DNA from 2 places in the Streptomyces sp. NPDC058955 genome. Region 1 is predicted to be linked to the other one. Evidence: riboswitches for the same ligand, from Rfam matches in the RefSeq annotation. Region 1 holds a riboswitch; the other holds the start of a gene.
What was found. A riboswitch is a leader RNA that binds a small molecule or an ion and turns the genes downstream of it on or off. The one in region 1 is predicted to bind S-adenosylmethionine.

Region 1 (5,867 bases):
GATGCCGCGCTTGAGGGCCATCGGGTTGGCGCCGGCGGCGACGTTGCGGAGACCCTCGCGGACGAGCGCCTGGGCGAGGACGGTGGCGGTGGTCGTGCCGTCGCCGGCGACGTCGTCCGTCTTCTTGGCGACTTCCTTGACCAGCTCGGCGCCGATCTTCTCGTACGGGTCCTCGAGCTCGATCTCCTTGGCGATGGAGACACCGTCGTTGGTGATCGTGGGGGCGCCCCACTTCTTCTCGAGGACGACGTTACGGCCCTTGGGGCCGAGGGTGACCTTGACGGCGTCAGCGAGCTGGTTCATGCCGCGCTCGAGACCGCGCCGGGCCTCCTCGTCGAACGCGATGATCTTGGCCATGTGAAGTGGTCCTCCCGGACATGGGGTGGATAACGCTCCAGGACCGCGCCGACGCCCGCGACGGACGGCCTCCGCGTTCCGCGTGGTTCCTTGCCCCACCCGGGTCGGCGGCCTCGCCGTGCTCGGTCCTCGTAGCACTCTCACCTTCCGAGTGCTAACGCCAATGATTAGCACTCGACCCAGGAGAGTGCAAGCGCCTCGAAGAGGCTCCTATAGGGGTGGTGGCCGGGCGACGGGCGGGCGCAAGCGACTCTCGTGGATCGGGCACCTCCACGCCACCGGGTCCGGGAACGCGTGAGGGGCCCGCATCCCTGGGGATGCGGGCCCCTCGACGACGAGACGTCGGTGGCCGATCGCGCCGCGCCTCAGGCGGTCACCTTGACCATGTCCGCCTGCGGACCCTTCTGACCCTGCGAGATCTCGAACTCGACTCGCTGGCCCTCTTCGAGGCTGCGGTACCCATCCATCTGGATGGCGCTGTAGTGGACGAAAACATCCGCACCACCGTCGACCGCGATGAAGCCGTAGCCCTTCTCCGCGTTGAACCACTTGACGGTGCCCTGAGCCATGCCTAACTCCCCTATTACGTACTGGCCCTTGAGCGGACCCGCACTTCGCGGACCCGGGTCAGAACCTGCGCCGGAACGCGTCGACCGCCGCTGAATGTATCTGTCCAACTGCCCTCTGCAACAGGGCAATCGACCGGGAATTCTGAGGGGAGCGGAAAGGGGGATCAGGAAGAAATGCTGGAATTGCGGGGCAAGTCGGGCCGGGCGAAAGGCACATAAGGGGCAGACTGTGCGCGCTTTTCGGCCGCTTGTTGTCGCATTCTTGTCAGGTCCGAGCCCGCCCTCATATGCGTCCGGCATGAGCGGCGGAGGGGACTTCCCCAACTCTACCGCGCTCAACCATGCAGAATTGCCCCCTCCGCTTTCTCTCGCGGAAGGGGCAATTCTGTAGCGGAGGCTACCAACAGGTAACGGTCAGCAACCGCCGGCGACGGCCGGGATGATCGAGACGCCCGCGCCGTCCGGCGTGGCGGTCTCCAGGCCCTGCTCGAAGCGGACGTCGTCGTCGTTCACGTAGACGTTCACGAAGCGGCGCAGCTTGCCCTGGTCGTCGAGGACGCGGGCGGCGATGCCGGTGTGGTTCTTCTCCAGGTCGGCGATGACCTCGGCGAGGGTCGCGCCCTCGGCGGCGACCTCGGCCTGACCGCCGGTGTAGGTGCGGAGGATGGTGGGGATGCGGACGTTCACGGCCATGGTGGCTTCACGGACCTTTCAGTGGGCCAGGCCCGCGTCGCGGAACGCGTCCAGGCTCGGGCGGATGGTGGCGGTCGCCTGAGAGCTGTCGGCCACGGCGTCCAGGGTCTTGAGCCCGTCGCCGGTGTTGAGGACGACGGTGGTGAGGTTCGGGTCGATGACGCCGGCCTCGACGAGCTTGCGCGCCACGCCGACGGTCACGCCGCCCGCCGTCTCGGCGAAGATGCCCTCGGTCCGGGCCAGCAGCTTGATCGCGTCGACGACCTGCTCGTCGTTCACGTCCTCCACCGCGCCGCCGGTGCGGCGGGCGATGTCGAGGACGTACGGGCCGTCGGCCGGGTTGCCGATCGCGAGGGACTTGGCGATGGTGTTCGGCTTCTGGGGGCGGACCACGTCGTGGCCGGCCTTGAAGGCCGCCGACACCGGGGAGCAGCCCTCGGCCTGGGCGCCGAAGATCTTGTACGGCTTGTCCTCGACCAGGCCGAGCTTGATGAGCTCCTGCAGACCCTTGTCGATCTTGGTGAGCTGGGAGCCGGAGGCGATCGGGATGACCAGCTGGTCGGGGATGACCCAGCCGAGCTGCTCGCAGATCTCGTACGCGAGCGTCTTGGAGCCCTCGCCGTAGTACGGACGCAGGTTGACGTTGACGAAGCCCCAGCCCTCGCCGAGCGGGTCGCCGATGAGCTCGGAGCAGAAGCGGTTGACGTCGTCGTAGTTGCCCTCGATGGCGACCAGGTCACCGCCGTAGACACCGGCCATGACGACCTTGCCCTGCTCCAGGTCGTGCGGGATGAAGACGCAGGAGCGGAAGCCGGCGCGGGCGGCGGCGGCGCCGACGGCGCCGGCCAGGTTGCCGGTGGAGGAGCAGGAGAGGGTGGTGAAGCCGAAGGCGCGGGCGGCCTCGATGGCCTGGGCGACGACCCGGTCCTTGAAGGAGTGGGTCGGGTTGCCGGAGTCGTCCTTGACGTAGAGCTTGCCGGGGGCGACGCCGATCTCGCGGGCGAGGTTGTCGGCCTTGACGAGCGGGGTCCAGCCGGGGTTCAGGTTCGGCTTCTCGGCGACGTCGGCGGGGACGGGCAGCAGGGGCGCGTACCGCCAGATGTTCGCGGGGCCGGCCTCGATCCGCTTCCGCAGCTCCTCGGGGTCGCCGGCCGGCAGGTCGTAGGCCACTTCGAGCGGGCCGAAACACAGCTCACAGGCGAAGATCGGGCCGAGGGCGAAGACCTCGCCGCACTCGCGGCAGGAAAGTCCGGACGCGGGACCGAGGTCGACGGCGGGGGCGGGGGCGGCGTTGTCGGCAGCGGCGGTGGCGGGTGCGACGGTCTGTACAGCCATGGAGGCGAGGCCCTTTCTCCTCATCTTCCTCACGGCGCATTTCGCCATGAGACGGATTTGGCACCTTCCCTAGCCGGGGGCCTCGCTGGCGCAAGACAAACCGACTGGAGGGTTGCCGGGGCTTCAACGGGCCGTATCCCTCTGCCCCTCTGGATGAGCGGTATTCGATTGTGGGACGCGGGTGGGACCCCGACATGCATCGGGCCTCCGCGTTGTTCAAGACTGTAACCGAAGGCTTCGAAGGTGGAGACGGTCGTCCGATCCGCGAGATGGAGATCACGTTGCTGGAAGAAGTGGAGCGCTGGCTGACCCGGCGGTCCTGGTCCGTGTCCGACCGGCCCCTGGAGCGGGTGCTCGCCGCCAAGCGGGGGACGACGGTCAGCGTGGTGCTGCCCGCGCTGAACGAGGAGGCGACCGTCGGGGACATCGTCAGCGTGATCCGGCGCGAGCTGATGACCGAGGCGGTGCCGCTGGTGGACGAGCTGGTGGTGATCGACTCGGGCTCCACGGACCGCACGGCCGAGGTCGCGGCGGCGGCCGGCGCGCGGGTGGTCGCGCGGGACGACATACTCCCCCGGATCCCGGCCGTCCCGGGCAAGGGCGAGGTCCTGTGGCGCTCACTCATGGTGACGAGCGGGGACGTGGTCTGCTTCGTCGACGCGGACCTGCGGGACTTCTCGGCGGACTTCGTGACGGGGATCGTGGGCCCGCTGCTCACGGACCCGGACGTGGACTTCGTGAAGGCGATGTACGACCGCCCGTTCGGAGACACCCCTGGTCAGGGCGGACGCGTGACGGAACTGGTGGCGCGCCCGCTGCTCAATCTGCACTGGCCGCGGCTGGCCGGCTTCGTCCAGCCGCTGGGCGGCGAGTACGCGGCGCGCCGCTCGCTGCTCGAACGGCTCCCCTTCCCCGTCGGTTACGGAGTGGAGCTGGGCCTGCTCGTCGACGCGCTGCACACGGTGGGCCTGGACGCGCTCGCGCAGGTGGACGTGGGCGTGCGCAAGCACCGGCACCAGGACGGCCGGGCGCTGGGCCGGATGGCGGCGGCGATCTACCGGACGGCGCAGCTGCGGCTCTCCCGCGGCCATCTCGTACGCCCCCGGCTGACCCAGTTCGAGCGGGGGCCGGAGGGCTTCGAGCCGCGGACGTACGCGGTGGACACGGAGGAGCGCCCGCCGATGGCCGAGATCACGGAGTACGCGCAGCGGCGCGTGGCCTGACCGGGGCGGCGACGGGGCCGCGGTCGAGGAGCGAGCGCACCGCCGCGTGGCGTAACGCCCGTAGATGATGCGTTTTGCCTACATTGCCCTTTTATGCGCTTCGTACGATCTCACCCCGCCCGGGTGCTCGCGGCGGGCCTCCTCGCCGCGACCGCCCTCCCGCTGGCGGCGGCCGGACCGGCCGCCGCCGATGTCGTCGAACCCTTCGGGCAGCGGTACCAGGAGTCCCTGTACGGGGACTTCACCACCCTCGGCAACACCGTCATGGGCTGCCCGACCGCCCCCGCCGACCTGGCGGCCCGCTGCGCCGCCGCCACCAGGGGCGAGGGCGCCGACAACAACAACGCCTTCGTCATGCGGCGCCTCGACACCGACGGCACCGGCGGCGACCACGGCTCCAGCACCGGCCGGGTCCGGATCCCCGAGGGCGCGGAGGTGGCGTACGCCCGGCTCTCCTGGGGCGGCAACGACGGCACGTACCGGGGACCCAGCGGGGCGCCGCTGAACCGCTGCGACATCTCCGGCGCGGACGTCGAGCGCTCCCCCGGCGACCCGGCGACCACGGCCCCGCTGCTCACGGTCGGCGGGAAGCCGGCCGCGCCGGTCTCGATCGACAGCATGGTCGTCGACCCGGCCGACACCAGCGGGCCGCACTACTACACGGGCGAGTCCGACGTGACCGCCGCCTTCGCGGGCGTCTCGGGGACGGGCGCGCCGGTGGCGGTCGGCGTGGGCGGGGTGTGGGCGCCGAACGGCAAGGGCTGCGTCGCCGGCTGGTCCCTCACCGTCGTCCACCGCTTCCCGGGCCCCGACCCCGTGAAGGCCCCGGAGCGGCGCTCCGTGCACGTCTACGGCGGGCACGTGCTCCAGCGCTCGACCTCCCCGGCCACCACGATCACGGTGGACGGCTTCCACCGCTCCCCGGGGCAGGCGCGGGCGAGCGTGACGGCGTACGAGGGCGACTGGAACACGCCCGGCGACACGTTCCTCGTGGACGGGAAGAACGTCACCGAGGCCCACACGGGCAACGGCGACAACTTCTTCGTCAGCGAGGACGACGGCGCGGTCTCCCCCGACCTCACCGACAACCTGTCCATCGACGCGAAGGACTTCGACGTCCCGGAGGACGCGATCCCGGTCGGCGCGACCTCGGCGGAGCTGACCTTCGCCACCAAGGGCGACACCTACGTACCCTCCGGGCTCGCCTTCTCGGTGCCGGTGCCGGACCTGGAGGTGACCAAGACGGCGCACCCGCGCACGGTGAAGCCGGGCGACACCCTCACGTACACGATCACCGCGAAGAACGTCAGCGGGCTCGATTACCCGGACGCCTCCTTCGCCGACGACCTGACCGGCACCCTCGACGACGCCGCCTACGCGGGCGACGCGAGGGCGGACCTCGGGAAGCTCACGTACGAGAAACCGCGGATCCGCTGGAGCGGTGACATCCCGGCCGGGAAGACGGCCACCGTGACGTACTCGGTGACCGTGAAGGACCCGGCCACCGGGGACGGGAAGGTCCGCAACGCGGTCCAGGTGACCTCCCCGCGCTCCAACTGCGGCCAGGGCAGCGAGGACCCGGCGTGCGCGGTGGCCCCGGTGGTGGAGACGCCGACGGCGTCCCCGTCCCCGTCCCCGTCCTCCTCGTCACCGACGCCGACCCCGACGCCGTCGACACAGACGCAGACGC
Region 2 (5,867 bases), on a different contig from region 1:
GCCACCACTGATCCCCTTCCCGACCTCCTGATGTAGGTCGCCACGGCGAGAGCCCCGTCCATTCGATGGACGGGGCTCTTTGCCGTACCCGGGGGTGGATAGGCTGGACCCCGTATCCGACGCACGATCATCAGGAGCTGCCATGAGCGCTGTGACCCCCGCTGGAGGACCTACCACGGCGGGCCGCTCCTGGCCCGTCCTGCTGAACGGCCTCCTCGACGGGCGGGACCTGACCGCCGACGACACCGCCTGGGCGATGGACCTGATCATGAGCGGCGAGGCGACCGACGCCCAGATCGCCGGCTTCATGGTGGCGCTGCGCGCCAAGGGCGAGACCGTCGAGGAGATCAGCGGACTCGTCCGGACGATGTACGCGCACGCCAACACGATCGAGGTGCCCGGTCCGGCCGTCGACATCGTCGGCACCGGCGGCGACGGCGCCAAGACGGTCAACATCTCCACGATGGCCTCGATCGTCGTCGCCGGCACCGGCACCAAGGTCGTCAAGCACGGCAACCGGGCCGCGTCCTCCGCGTCCGGCTCCTCCGACGTCCTGGAGAAGCTCGGCATCAACCTCGGCCTCACCCCGCAGCGGGTCGCCGAGGTCGCCGAGGAGGCCGGCATCACGATCTGCTTCGCGGTGAAGTTCCACCCCTCGCTGCGGCACGTCGCCCCCGCCCGCGGCCAGCTCGGCATCCGCACCACCTTCAACGTGCTCGGCCCGCTCACCAACCCCGCCCGGGTGAAGGCCCAGGCGGTCGGCGTCGCCGACCCGAGGATGGCGCCGATCGTCGCCGGGGTCTTCGCCGAGCGCGGCAACTCCGCCCTGGTCTTCCGCGGCGACGACGGCCTGGACGAGCTGACCATCACCGGCACCTCCCGGGTCTGGGTGGTCCGCGACGGCTCCGTCCGCGAGGAGGTCTTCGACCCGAAGGACGTCGGGATCGACTACGCGCCCCTGGAGGCGCTGCGCGGCGCCGACGCCTCGTACAACGCCGACGTCGCCCGCCGGCTGCTGGCCGGCGAGACCGGTCCGGTGCGGGACGCGGTGCTGCTCAACGCGGCGGCGGCGCTCACCGCGCTGGAGCCCGGCGAGGGCACCCTCGCGGAGCGGCTGCGGGCCGGGATCGAGCGGGCCGCCGAGTCGATCGACTCCGGCGCCGCCCGCGCGGCCCTGGACCGCTGGATCGCCGCCAGCAACGCCTGAGGTCCGCTGCGCGGTCCGCGTGACCCCGTTCCGGAATGCGGACGGGGTTGCGCGGACCGCGAGCGGTGGCATACGTTCGGCAACAGGTCATGAGTGACAGCCCTCAAGCCCCGGCTGGCTGTCCGGCAACCCTCCGTCCGTGGCGGGGTGCCCCGGGTGAAGACCAGGCCGTGGACAGCAAGGTCCTCGGCAAGCGCGGACCCCTGCGCCATCCCTGGGGTCCTGGTCCTCGAGGGAGCGGTCTCGTGAGCAAGCGAATGCGGTAGGGCCTCCGGCCCCTTTTCCCCCCTCCGTACGACCCCTTCCGTCGTCGTGCGTCGAGGTCGACACCCGTGTGCGGTACGCCGGTCGGCGTCGCCCCGCGGGTCCTTCACGCCACTCGCCCGTACCGCTGGGAGATACCGCCATGTCCGCACGCCCGAACGCCACCGCCGCCGAGACCGCCGACTCCGACGCCTGCTGCACCGGCCCGCTGCCCGTCCTCGGCCGCGACGTCACCGTCCCGCTCGTCACCGGCGGCGAGGTCACCTACGCGGCCCTCGACTACGCGGCCAGCGCCCCCGCCCTCCAGCGGGTCTGGGACGACGTGGCCGCCTACGCCCCGTACTACGGCAGCGTCCACCGCGGCGCCGGCTACCTCTCCCAGCTCTCCACCGACCTCTTCGAGCAGAGCCGCGCCACCGTCGCCGCCTTCCTCGACTGCCGCGACGGCGACCAGGTCGTCTTCACCCGCTCCACCACCGACTCGCTCAACCTGCTCGCCCGGGTGATCCCCGCCGACTGCCAGGTCTTCGTCTTCGAGACCGAGCACCACGCCTCCCTGCTGCCCTGGCAGGACGCCCGGGTCACCTACCTCAACGCCCCGCGCACCCCCGCCCAGGCCGTCGAGACCCTGGAGCGGGCCCTCGCCGACCGCGACCCCTACGGCCCCGCCCTGGTCTGCGTCACCGGCGCCTCCAACGTGACCGGCGAGCTGTGGCCGGTGCGCGAACTGGCCGCCGCCGCCCACGCGCACGGCGCCCGGATCGTCCTCGACGCCGCCCAGCTCGCCCCCCACCACCCGGTCTCGGTGAAGGACCTGGACGTGGACTGGGTCGCCTTCTCCGGGCACAAGCTGTACGCGCCCTTCGGCTCCGGCGTCCTCGCCGGCCGCGCCGACTGGCTGCGGGCCGCCGAGCCCTACCTGGCCGGCGGCGGCGCCTCCCGTACCGTGGCCCGCCGCGCCGACGGCGGCGTGGACGTCGAGTGGCACACCACCGCGGCCCGCCACGAGGCCGGCTCCCCGAACGTCATCGGCGTCTACTCCATCGCCTCCGCCTGCAAGGCGCTCACCGAGGCCGGCTTCGACGCCCTCGTCGCCCGCGAGCGGCACCTCATCGACACCGTCCGGGCCGGCCTCGCCGAGGTCCCCGAGGTCCGCGTCCTCTCCCTCTTCGGCGACGACGCCCCCCGCGTCGGCGTCATCTCCTTCGTGGTGGAGGGCTGGAACAGCTCCCACTTCGCCGCCGCCCTCTCCGCCGAGTACGGCATCGGCGTCCGCGACGGCCTCTTCTGCGCCCACCCGCTCGTCCGCACCCTGCTCGGCTCCGACCCGCAGGACCCGGGCGAGTGCGGCGCCCCCGAGGCGAACCCGGGCGAGCGCTCCCTGAACGCCATCCGGGTCAGCTTCGGCGCCGGTACGCCGGACGAGCACGTCGAGCGGTTCGTCGGCGCCGTGAAGGAGCTCGTCCGCGACGGCGCCCAGTGGAAGTACCGCACCGAGGACGGCCGCTGCGTGCCCGACCGCGGCTGATCGCTCACTCGTACGGGTGAAGGGGCCTCCCGACGGGGGAGGCCCCTTCACCCATGCCGCGCGTCCGGTGTCAGGACTCCAGACCGATGGCGAAGGCCGCCTCCAGGTCGTGCTGCGAGTAGGTGCGGAACGCGACGTGCGTGTCGGTGGCCTCGACGCCCGGGATCTTGCTGATCCGGCCGGGGATGACCTCCGCCAGGTCGTCGTGGCGCGGCACCCGGACCATCGCGATGAGGTCGTACGTACCGGTCACCGAGAAGACCTCGCTGACGTTGTCGAGCGCGGCGATCGACTCCGCGATCTCGGGGATGCGGTCCACGCTGGTCTTGATGAGGACGATCGCGGTGATCACGGCTGGCTGTCTCCCTCGGTCGCCGCTGCTGGGGTTTTCACTCTATCCCCACCCCGGAACCGCACCCAGGCGTAGAGGAAGCCGACCGAGAAGCCCACGACGTGGGCCAGATAGGCGACCCCCGGCCCCGCGCCCGCGGCCCGCGCGGCCAGCCACTGGAGCGTGAACCAGAAGACCAGCACCGCCCAGGCCGGGAAGCGCAGCGGCAGGAAGAAGAGGAAGGGGAAGAGGCTGGTCACCCGGGAGCGCGGGAAGAGGAAGAGGAAGGCCCCGAGCACCGCCGAGATCGCCCCCGAAGCGCCGACCAGGGTCTGCTCGCTGTCCGCGTGCGCCACGGCGTACCCGAGCAGGGCCACGTAGCCGGTGCCCAGGTAGAAGAGGGCGAACTCGACGTGCCCCATCCGCTCCTCGGCCATCGCCCCGAAGACCCACAGGAAGAGCATGTTGCCGAGCAGATGGAGCCAGCCGCCGTGCACGAAGAGGGCGGTGAAGGGGGTGAGGAGGGCGCCCGGGTCGCCCCGCACGAGCTCGGCCGGCACCACCCCCCAGCGCCGGAAGTACGCGCTCTGCGCCGCGAGCACCTCGTCCCCGGTGCCGTACACCGGGTTCAGTCCGGAGACCGGGCTGACAATGAAGAGGAGACAGCAGGCGGCGATCAGTCCGTAGGTCACCGCGGGTCCGGTACGGACGCTCCGGCAGGCGCCCAGGGCCGTGCCTCGCCAGTCGATCATGGACAGATCATGGCCCAGAAGGGACGAAGTGGACAGAGTGCCTCGCCGGGCCGGGCGGCCTCCGGTGAGGCCGTAGGGTTACGGGATCGAGCACCGCAGTCCGACGGCGCACCGCGGCTCCCGTACCTGGTACACCACGACAGGAAGAAGGACGGCAACCATGACGACGGTTCCCCTGCCGACCGACGAGACCCGCTGGCGCTGCACCCTCTGCGGCAACCTGACCCGCTTCGACGTGACGCGCTCCTCCAAGGTCGTCGAGTACGTCCATCTGGACCTGGCCGGGGAGCCCAAGGTCGAGGAGCGCGAGGTGCTCAGTGAGACCATCGAGTCGGTCCGCTGCCGCTGGTGCAACGCGGTGGACCAGATCGAACTCGTGGACAAGCCGGGCGTCGAGTCCTGACGGACGGCGCCGACGACAGTAGGGGTGACGGATCGTGGAGCAGTCCGCGCACGGTGACGAACCGGCCGGCGCGGCGGGTGACGCTGCCGAGACGCTCGACAATCCCCTGCCGGAGGGGGTACGGCGGCGGGTGATCGCGCTGGTCGCCGACGCCTTCGGCGGCCTGACCGTCGCCGAGCTGCCCGCCCCCCTGCGCCAGTACGCCCGCTTCACCGCCAGTCGGCGCGCCAAGTTCGCGGGCAACGCGATGGCCGCCGCGCTGGAGGGCGATCCGCTCTTCCGGCAGCGGATCGGCGAGCGGTTCCGGCAGACCCAGCCCGAGCTGGCCGGGGCCGTCGAGACCGGCGCCCCGCCCGCCGCCGCCGACCCCGTCGATGTGGCCGCGGCGGCGTACGTGCTCCGCCCGCCGGGTTGGTCCAAGCTGGTGGCCGCCGCCGGCGAGGAGGTCCAGCGGGCCGACGCCGAACGCGCCGACGAGGCGGGCCGGCGCGAGCTGGAGCGGCTCCGCGAGGAGCTGGCCGCGGCCCGGGAACGGACCCGGGGCGAGACCGAGCAGCTCCGGCACGACCTGGAGGCCGCCCGCAAGGAAGCCGAATCGCTTCACCGCAAGCTGCGCAGCGCCCAGAGCGACGTGAAGCGGGGCGAGGCCGCGCTGCGCCGCGTCCAGGCCGAGAGCGAGGCCGCCCGCGCGGAGTCGGCGGCCCAGGTGTCCGCCGCGGAGAGCGAGTCGCGGCGGCTGAAGGCCCGGCTCGGCGAGGTCGAGGCGGCCCTGGAGGCGAGCCGCCGGGCGGCCCGCGAGGGGCGCTCGGTGGAGGACATGCGGCTGCGGCTGCTGCTCGACACCGTCCTCGACGCGGCGCAGGGCCTGCGGCGCGAACTCGCCCTGCCGCCGGTGTCGGTGCACCCGGCGGACACCGTGGACGCCGTGGAGCCGGGGCGGATGTCGCCGAAGGACATCGCGACCCGCGCGCTGTCGGAGACCGATCCGGCCCTGCTGGACCAGCTGTTGACGCTGCCGCAGACCCATCTCGTCGTCGACGGCTACAACGTCACCAAGACCGGCTACCCGACGATGCCGCTGGAGAAGCAGCGGCTGCGGCTGCTCGGCGGGCTCTCCGCGCTCGCGGCCCGCTCGGGCGCCGAGGTCACCTGTGTCTTCGACGGGGCCGAGCTGGCCGCTCCGGTGCTGCTCGCGCCGCCGCGCGGGGTGCGGGTGCTCTTCTCCAAGCCCGGTGTCACGGCCGACGAGTTGATCCGCCAGCTGGTGCGGGCGGAGCCGCCGGGCCGGCCGGTCGTCGTGGTCTCCACCGACCGCGAGGTCGCGGACGGCGTCGCCAAGGCCGGGGCGCGGCCGGTGGCGTCGGCATTGCTCCTCAAGCGCC

Region 2: another riboswitch for S-adenosylmethionine. It lies ahead of ACFW1I_RS31360 (aminotransferase class V-fold PLP-dependent enzyme); the one in region 1 lies ahead of thrC (threonine synthase).

Annotation. Positions count from the first base shown of each region.
Region 1 covers NZ_JBHYKM010000024.1:53,177-59,043, forward strand. The annotation lists gene groL (chaperonin GroEL) at 1-357, opposite strand, end outside; gene ACFW1I_RS12535 (cold-shock protein) at 723-926, opposite strand; gene ACFW1I_RS12540 (MoaD/ThiS family protein) at 1,341-1,619, opposite strand; gene thrC (threonine synthase) at 1,638-2,954, opposite strand; SAM riboswitch class I at 2,972-3,114, opposite strand; gene ACFW1I_RS12550 (glucosyl-3-phosphoglycerate synthase) at 3,236-4,177, shown strand; gene ACFW1I_RS12555 (hypothetical protein) at 4,271-5,867, shown strand, end outside.
Region 2 covers NZ_JBHYKM010000115.1:8,205-14,071, reverse strand. The annotation lists gene ACFW1I_RS31370 (cytochrome bc complex cytochrome b subunit) at 1-11, shown strand, start outside; gene trpD (anthranilate phosphoribosyltransferase) at 143-1,207, shown strand; SAM riboswitch class IV at 1,293-1,409, shown strand; gene ACFW1I_RS31360 (aminotransferase class V-fold PLP-dependent enzyme) at 1,614-2,999, shown strand; gene ACFW1I_RS31355 (Lrp/AsnC family transcriptional regulator) at 3,070-3,351, opposite strand; gene ACFW1I_RS31350 (rhomboid family intramembrane serine protease) at 3,348-4,082, opposite strand; gene ACFW1I_RS31345 (hypothetical protein) at 4,243-4,485, shown strand; gene ACFW1I_RS31340 (NYN domain-containing protein) at 4,520-5,867, shown strand, end outside.